2 regions of the Allobosea sp. TAB14 genome follow, and region 2 is predicted to be linked to the other one. Evidence: predicted binding sites of a transcription regulator. Region 2 holds the regulator's gene; the other holds the start of a gene.

Region 1 (3,821 bases), on a different contig from region 2:
ACACGATGTTCTGGGAGGTGATCGGGCCGAATGCCGGCGGCGCGCCGGGCGGCGAGGTCGCGGCCGCGATCACGCGCGACCTCGGCGGCTTCGACAAGTTCAAGGCCGATTTCGAGGGGGCGGGCCTGCGCGTCTTCGGCTCGGGCTGGGTCTTCGTCACGGTCGACAAGGCCGGCAAGCTGAGCCTGCTGCCGCGCCCCAACCAGGACAGCCCCGTCATGGACAAGCAGATGGTGCTGTTCGGCAACGACGTCTGGGAGCACGCCTATTACCTGAAGTACCAGAACCGCCGCGCCGACTACCTCAAGGCATGGTGGAACGTGGTGAACTGGGCGAAGATCGAGGAGCGCTATGCCGCCGCCAAGGCGGGCAAGCTCGCGATCTGACGGTCCGCAGCCGCGCCGTCATTCTCGGGCGAAGCGAAGCGCAGACCCGAAAATCTCCTGCCAAAGATGCTCGGGCCAAGCCCGAGCATGACGGCGCGCGAGCGTGCCGCGCGCGCCTAATGCCCCACCTTCGTCCCGCCGCCTTCGCTGATCCGGGGCAGGAACCAGGCGAGCAGACCCACAAGCGGAATGAAGGAGCACAGCTTGTAGACCATCTCGATGCCGAGATGGTCGGCGAACTCGCCCAGCAGTGCCGCCGCAAGGCCGCCGAGGCCGAAGGACAGCCCGTAGAAGAAGCCGCCGACGAGCCCGACCCGCCCYGGTAGCAATTCCAGCGCATAGATCAGGATGGCCGCGAAGGCGCTCGACATGATGATGTTGATGATCACCGTCAGCACGCCGGTCCAGAACAGGTCGGCATAGGGCAGGATCAGCGTGAAGGGGAGCGCGCCCAGGATCGAGAACCAGATGATCTTGTTGCGGCCGATGCGGTCGCCGAGCATGCCGCCGCCCACTGCACCAACCGCCGAGGAGGCGAGGAACAGGAACAGCATCTCCTGCGAATGCTGGATCGAGATGCCGAACTTGCCCATCAGGTAGAAGGTGTAGAACGAGCTGAAGCTCGCCGAATAAGCGTTCTTCGAGAACAGCAGCACGATCAGGATGAAGATCGCGAAAGCCACCGAGCCTTTGCCCGGCCGCGCCGCGACAGCCTTGGCCGCGCCCGCCAGCTTCGGCGACCGCGCCCGGTCGAGCCTTGCATAGCTCGCCGCGGTCCAGACCATCAGCATCATCGCGACGAGCGCCGCGACCGAGAACCAGGCGAGGCTCCCCTGCCCGCGCGGCACGATGACGAAGGCCGCGAGCAGCGGCCCGAGCGCCCCGCCCGTCTGGCCGCCGAGCTGGAAGATGCCCTGCGCCAGCCCGTGCTGGCCGCCCGAGGCGTTGCGCGCCATGCGGGTCGCCTCGGGATGGAAGATCGAGGAGCCGATGCCGACGCAGGCCRCCGAAAGCAGCAGGAAGCCGTAGCTGCCGGCATAKGCCAGCCCGATCAGCCCCGACAGCGTGAAGCCCATGCCGACCACCATCGAATAGGGCATCGGATGCTTGTCGGTGTAGAGCCCGACCGCCGGCTGCAGCAGCGAGGCCGAGACCTGGAAGGTCAGCGTAATCAGGCCGATCTGCCCGAAATCCAGCCGGTAGGAATCCTTGATGATCGGATAGATCGCCGGAATCAGCGACTGGATCATGTCGTTCAGCAGATGCGTGAAGCTGAGAGCGATCAGCACGGGCATCATGGCGCGCTGTGCTGTCGAAACCTGGACCGCGGCTGTCATCGGGTTATCGAACGATTCTGAGGTTAGGAAGCTGGCTTACGGTTCCTAGTAGACGATCGCCCCCCTTGCGACAATTTGCGCGCCCCATCGGTGGGAGGGTGGCGGCCATGCACCCGGCACGCGCCTTGCTCACGGACCTGATCCTATCGGCTCGTTGAAGCCCAATAAAGAAACGTAATAACATAACAAATAACGGTATTCCGAACGGTAATCGTATTGTCATTCGAGCTGCCTAAGCACGGCTCGCCCTTTTTGACCTGACGCGATGGCGGAGATACCTATGCAGGCGCAACGATTGCTGATGATGACGATGGCGGGCGCGCTCGCCGCGGCCATGCCCGCGACGGCCCAGACCATCTACCCGATCAACCGCGCCGAGATCCTCGAAGGTTCGCATTTCGACTTCAAGGTCGAGTTCCCCAACGCCCCGGCCTCCGCCGACGTCAATGTGACGATCAACGGCAAGCCCGCCGCCGAAATCTTCGGCCGGCCGACGAATTTCATCCAGAGCGAGGAAGGCCAGAAGCATTCGGCGCTGTGGCTGCGCGGCGCCAGCCTCCCGGCCGGCAGCTACACAGTCGAGGCGACGCAGGGCACCAGCAAGTCCACGGTGAAGTGGGAGGTCTTCGCGACCGCCCAGCCGCGCCGCGCCAAGAACGTCATCCTCTTCATCGGCGACGGCATGTCGGTCGCCAACCGCACCGCCGCGCGCATCCTGGCGAAGGGCTGGGAAGAAGGCCGCTACAATGGCGAGCTCGCGATGGACGACATGCCGAACATGGCGCTGATCTCGACCTCCGGCACCGATTCCATCGTGACCGACAGCGCCAATGCGGCCCATGCCTACACCACCGGCCACAAGTCCTGTGTCAACGCGCTCGGCGTCTACTGCGCCAAGAACGCGCTGACGCTCGACCATCCCAAGGTCGAGACCATCGCCGAGCTGGCCAAGCGTCGCACCGGCATGGCCGTGGGCGTCGTCACCAATTCTGAGATCGAGGACGCGACCCCGGCCTCGATGGTCGCGCATACCCGTCGCCGCTCCGACTACAACGACATCGTCAAGATGTTCTACGACGTGAAGCCGGACGTGATCATGGGCGGCGGTTCGCCCAATTTCCTCGCCAAGACGACGCCGGGCTCGAAGCGCACCGACGGCGAGGACTTCATCGCGAAGTTCAAGGAGGCCGGCTACACCCTCGCCACTACCAAGGCCGAGATGAACGCGGCCGCCACTGCCGGAACCAAGAAGCTGCTCGGCCTCTACAACACCGGCAATATCGACGGCGCCTTCGATCTGCGCCTCGCCAAGAAGGGCACGCTCTCCAAATTCCCGGATCAGCCCGACGTCGTCGAGCAGACCAAGGCCGCCATCGACATGCTGAAGGGCAATCCCGAAGGCTTCCTGCTGATGGTCGAATCCGCCCGCATCGACAAGTACAGCCACTCGCTCGACTGGGAGCGCTCGGTCTTCGACACGATCATGCTCGACAACGCCGTCAAGGTCGCCAAGGACTTCGCCGGTGATCGCAACGACACSCTGATCATCGTGGTGCCSGAYCACGCCCAYCYGATCTCGATCATCGGCACCTATGACGACGACCGCCCGGGCCAGCTCCTGCGCGACAAGCTCGGCGTCTACGCTGACTCCGTGCCGCCGAACTACGGCCCGGTCGATGCCGAAGGCTACCCCACCAAGGTCGACACCTCGCGCCGCCTCGCGGTGGTCTACGGCTCCTACCCCGACACCTGCGACACCGGCCGCCCCGCCATGGACGGCGAGCGCGTCCCGGCCGTGAAGGGTCCGGACGGCAAGGCCAACATCGCCAACGAGAAGGACTGCTCCGGCCCGCTCGCGGCTCGCAAGACCGGCAACCTGCCCTTCGACGCCAATAGCGGCGTGCACTCCGCCGACGACGTCATCCTGACGGCGATGGGCCCGGGTGCGGAGAAGTTCCGCGGCCACAGGCCCAACACCTACGTCTTCCGCGTGATGGCTGAAGCGCTGGCGCTTGGCGGCAAGTAAGCCACCCGGCGCAAGACCGCACACCGACGTGGTACGGTCCCGAGGGCCGTATCACCTTAGCCAGACGAGGTC
Region 2 (5,233 bases):
GCCCTTGACGAAGGCGGCGATAATCCAGGCGAGGACAGCGATGATGAGCGCCGCCGCGACCCAACGCCCATAGAAACGACGCGGCACGATCCTGAGTCGCGCGATCGCGGCCAGATCGCGGCTGGCGACCGGCGAGGTGACGGCATGGCTCATCGACGGCGCTCCCGGACAGGCTTGCCGGCGGCTCTCGAAAGCGCCATCGACCGCGATGCCGTTGGTCCGCGGAAACCACCGCAGCACGGGCAGATTGTCAAATTCATGCGAGCCCCTCCTCCCCAAGCGTAAGAATGACCTCTTGACCCGGCAGCCAGCAAACGAAACGATCTCCGGTAGCCTAGTCCAAAACGGAATACCCATGGCCTTGCGGCCCCCGCCCTCCTCCACCGCCATGCGCGCCTTCGTCACCGTCGCGCGACTGGGCTCGACCGCCCGCGCCGCCGGCGTCGTCAACCTCACCCAGAGCGCGGTCTCCAAGCAGATCCTGTCGCTCGAGCACCATCTCGGCACCGTGCTGTTCGAGCGCAATCCGGTCGGCCTCAAGCTGACCGAGGCCGGCGCGATCTACCTGCCCTATGCCGAAGCCGCCCTGGAGCAGATGGAACGCGGAGCCATGCGCCTGGCCGAGCGCGTCGCCATCGCCCGGCCGATCCGGTTGCACATGGTCGCCATCGCCGGCGAGCGCTGGCTGATGGAGCGCTTCCCCGTCTTCGCCGAGGCCCATCCCGGCGTCGACGTCCAGTTCACCAACTATGTCAGCGAAAACGAGACGGAAGAGCCGGACATCGAGATCAACCACGGCACCCCGCCCTGGCCCGGCAAGGAGGCGCATTATCTGTTCGGCCGAGATGTCGCCCTCGTCGCCGCGCCCGAATTGCTGGAGCGCATGGGCGGTTTCCGCCGCGCCGCCGACATCCAGAAGATGACGCTGCTGCAGCATTACCAGATGCCGGCCTTCTGGGCCGAGTTCACCGAGGCGCATGGCCTGCGCGGCGCGGTGCCGGCCCATACCGTCCGCTACGGCTATTACTCCGTCATCATCCGCGCCGCGGTCGCGGGGCTCGGCGTCGCGCTGGCGCCACGCTGCTATGTCGCCGAGGAACTGGCCTCGGGCGCATTGGTCAACCCCCTCGATATCGGCTTCACCAGCGTCACCGGCTGCTGGCTGACCCGCCGCCTGGACCAGCCCTCGCGCCCCGGCCTCGACGCCTTCATCGCCTGGCTGAGGACGGAGGCCGCGGCTTTCGACGCGGCGACGCGAGCGGCCTGAGCGCCCGCAACCTCCCGGCCGGCCATGCGTTGACATCGGCACARGAGGAGGCCGCCATGATCACCATTCTTCCGGCGCCCGACCATGTTCTCGCCATCGCGTTCAGCGGCACCATCGAGCCGGCCGATATCGAGCGCGTCGCCGCCGATGTCGAAGACCGGCTGAGCCGGCACGAGAAGGTCTCGATCCTCGCCGACATCACCGCCTTCGACGACATGACCTTCGCCGCGGCCTGGAAGGACGCGCGCTACAGCTTCGGCAAGCTCTGGGAACTCAAGCGCTTCCCCAAGGAGGCGATCATCGTCGAGAAGGGCTGGCTCGATCGCGTCGCGCGGCTCTTCGCTCCGGTGGTTCCCTTCGTCGAGATCCGCACCTTTCCGCCGGCCGAGCGCGAAGCCGCGCTGGCCTGGGCCGCCGATATCGAGGGCGGCCCCGACACCTGAGGCACGGGCGCTGCGAGCCGGGGCTCGGCTCGCGTGTCAGCTCCGGCGGCAGTCAGCTTCTGGCGAACGTCTCGTCGAAGGCATAGCCGGCGCCGCGCACCGTCCTGAGCGGGTCCTTGGCGTCGGCAGGGGTGATCGCCTTGCGCAGGCGCCCGACATGCACGTCGACCGTGCGCTCGTCGATATAGACGTCCCGGCCCCAGACGGCGTCGAGGAGCTGGGCGCGGGAATAGACGCGGCCCGGTGCCTGCATCAGGAATTCGAGCAGGCGGAACTCGGTCGGCCCCAGATGCAGCTCGCTGCCGGCGCGGCGGACGCGCCGGGTGGTGCGGTCGAGTTCGAGGTCGCCCGCCTGCAGAAGACCGGCGACATGGCCAGGCTTCGCCCGGCGCAGCAGCGCCTGGATGCGCGCCGTCAGCTCCGGCAGGGAGAAAGGCTTCACGACATAGTCGTCGGCGCCGGTCGCGAGCCCGCGCACCCGCTCGGTCTCCTCGCCGCGTGCCGTCAGCATGATGATCGGCACCCGCTCGGTGTCGCGCCGCGAGCGCAGCCGGCGGCAGAGCTCGATGCCGGAAAGGCCCGGCAGCATCCAGTCCAGCAGCACCAGATCGGGCGTGTGGTCGCGCAGATGCAGTTCGGCGTCGTCCCCCCGCGCCACGCTGTCGACCTCGAAGCCCTCGGCTTCGAGGTTGTAGCGCAGCAGCAGGGTGAGAGGCTCTTCGTCCTCGACGATCAGGATGCGTGCCGCCATGATTCCTTAGCCTCAGCTACCCGTGATCGCCTCGACCTCGATATTGGTCGTGTCGAGCTTCGGCCGGTTCGCGTCGAGCGAGTCACCGGTGATGAGATAGTGGATCGTCTCGGCGATGTTGGTGGTGTGGTCGCCGATGCGCTCGATGTTCTTGGCGCAGAACAGGAGATGCGTGCAGAAGGTGATGTTGCGCGGATCTTCCATCATATAGGTCAGGAGCTCGCGGAACAGCGAGGTGTAGAGCGCGTCGATCTCGTCGTCGCGGCGCCAGACCTCGAGCGCCTTCTGCTCGTTGCCGGCGGCATAGGCGTCGAGCACGTCCTTGAGCTGCGCCTGAACGAGGCGGCTGATGTGCTCCAGCCCGACCACGGCGCGGTGCGGCGGCTGGAACTGCCCGGAGATGGCGACGGCGCGCTTGGCGATGTTCTTGGCGAGATCGCCGACACGCTCGACATCCGCAGCGATGCGGATGGCGGAGATCAGCTCGCGCAGATCGTTGGCCAGCGGCTGGCGCCGGGCGATGGTCAGCACCGCCTTCTCCTCGACCTCGCGCTGGAGATTGTCGAGGCGCTGATCGGCGGAGATGATCTTCTGGGCCAGCGTGGTGTCGCGGCGCACCAGCGCCACGGTCGCATCGCCGAGCATGCGCTCGGCCATCCCGCCCATTTCGGCGAGGCTGCGGCGAAGGCCTTCGAGATCGGCGTCGTAGGAGCGGACGATATGGTCGGTCATGGGGTTCCTCCTCCGTCGCCGCTCAGCCGAACCGGCCGGTGACGTAATCCTGCGTCTGCTTCTTCGCCGGGTTCATGAAGATCGTGTTGGTCGGCGCGAACTCGATGACCTCGCCGAGATACATGAAGGCCGTGTACTGCGAGATGCGCGCCGCCTGCTGCATGTTGTGGGTGACGATGGCGATGGTGAAGTCGCTCTTGAGCTGCTCCAGCAGGTCCTCGATCTTGCCGGTAGAGATCGGATCGAGCGCCGAGGTCGGCTCGTCGAACAGGATCACTTCCGGCTTCTGCGCGATGGTGCGCGCGATGCACAGGCGCTGCTGCTGGCCGCCGGAGAGGCCCATGCCGGAGCTCTTCAGCTTGTCCTTGACCTCGTCCCAGAGCGCGGCGCGGCGCAGTGCGCCCTCGACGCGGTCGTCGAGCTCCGACTTCGGCGGCTTCTCGTAGAGGCGGATGCCGAAGGCGACGTTGTCGTAGATCGACATCGGGAAGGGCGTCGGCTTCTGGAACACCATGCCGACGCGCGAGCGCAGCTCGTTCACATCGACGTCGTTGGAGATGATGTTGCGTCCGTCGAGCATGATCTCGCCGGTCGCCTTCTGCTCCGGATAGAGCGAGTAGATCCGGTTGAAGATGCGCAGCAGGGTCGACTTGCCGCAGCCCGAAGGCCCGATCAGCGCCGTGACGTGGCGGTCACGGAAGTCGAGATTGATGTTCTTCAGCGCCTTGTGCTCGCCGTAGTAGAAATCGAGGTTTTTCACCGCGATCCGGACGGGAGCCTCGGCATCGAGCGACTGCGGGGAGAGTTCAAGGGTCGAAAGCATCGACATGGTCCTCAAGGTCGGGCGCGACCGGGCTGGATTCAAGTCTTATTTGCCGCCGGCGACGACGCGCCGGGCGATGATCGAGAGCAGCAGGATCGAGATCGTGATGATCAGCGAACCGGCCCAGGCGAGTTGCTGCCAGTTCTCGTAAGGAGCGGAGGCGAACTGGTAGATCGTGACCGGCAGGTTGGAAACGCCGCCGACGAGATTGGGCGAGAACCAGAAATTGTTGTTCAGCGCGGTGAAGATCAGCGGCGCCGTCTCGCCGGCGATGCGGGCGAGTGCCAGCAGGATGCCAGTGACCATGCCGGCCTTCGCCGCGCGCCAGGTCACGCTGGTGATGACGACGGAAGGCGGCGCGCCGAGCGCCGAGCCTGCCTCGCGCAGCGGGCCGGGCACGAGGCTGAGCATGTCCTCGGTGGTGCGCACGATGACCGGGATCGCGATGATGCCGAGCGCGACGCCGCCGGCCCAGCCGGAATAGCCGCGGAAGGGCTCGACCAGGATGACGTAGACGAACAGGCCGATCAGGATCGACGGCGCCGAAAGCAGGATGTCGTTGATGAAGCGGATGATGTTGGCGAGCTTGGAGCCGCGGCCGTATTCCGCCAGCCAGGTGCCGGCGAGCACGCCGATCGGCGTCGCCACCGCAATGCCCAGGAAGGTCAGCACGATCGAGCCGACGATGGCGTTGGCGAGGCCGCCGCCCTCGGAGCCCGGCCCGGGCGTGACATGGGTGAAGGTGGCGAGCGAGAGCCCGCCGATGCCCTTCACCAGCAGCATGCCGAGGATCCAGAACAGCACGAAGATGGCGCAGAAGGTGAAGCCGGTGGCGATGACCTTCATCGCGCGGTCGGCGGTGCGGCGCGACTGGCGCACGCGCCCCCAGGCGATGTGCGATGCGGCCGGTGCGGAAGAGGTGGACGTGCTCATCTGACCCAGACCTCAGAATTTCTTCACCCGGGCGACCAGCAGCCGCGCGATGACGAGGACGACGAAGGTGACGAAGAACAGGATGCAGCCCAGCGCGATCAGCGAATTGAGCTGCAGGCCCATCGCCTCGTTGAACTCGTTGGCGATGCGCGAGGCGATGGTCGAGCCGGGGTCGAGGATCGAGGCCGAGAGCCGGTTGGCGTTGCCGACCACGAAGGTCACCGCCATCGTCTCGCCGAGCGCACGGCCGAGCCCGAGCATGATCGCGCCGATGATCGAGACGC

Evidence for each region. The regulator PhoB, encoded in region 2, activates phosphate uptake and scavenging genes when phosphate is short. The targets are predictions, from matches to a motif close to TGTCATNNANCTGTCAT.
Region 1: the regulator PhoB is predicted to act here: its motif matches at 1,930-1,946, upstream of AB4Y99_RS16500 (alkaline phosphatase).

What each region holds. Positions count from the first base shown of each region.
Region 1 is NZ_JBFRDQ010000104.1:6,027-9,847, reverse strand. It holds gene AB4Y99_RS16510 (superoxide dismutase) at 1-386, shown strand, start outside; gene AB4Y99_RS16505 (MFS transporter) at 503-1,723, opposite strand; gene AB4Y99_RS16500 (alkaline phosphatase) at 2,004-3,749, shown strand.
Region 2 is NZ_JBFRDQ010000180.1:9,148-14,380, reverse strand. It holds gene AB4Y99_RS22055 (amino acid ABC transporter permease) at 1-153, opposite strand, end outside; gene AB4Y99_RS22050 (LysR substrate-binding domain-containing protein) at 356-1,267, shown strand; gene AB4Y99_RS22045 (SpoIIAA family protein) at 1,324-1,710, shown strand; gene phoB (phosphate regulon transcriptional regulator PhoB) at 1,763-2,461, opposite strand; gene phoU (phosphate signaling complex protein PhoU) at 2,474-3,193, opposite strand; gene pstB (phosphate ABC transporter ATP-binding protein PstB) at 3,216-4,022, opposite strand; gene pstA (phosphate ABC transporter permease PstA) at 4,062-4,949, opposite strand; gene pstC (phosphate ABC transporter permease subunit PstC) at 4,962-5,233, opposite strand, start outside.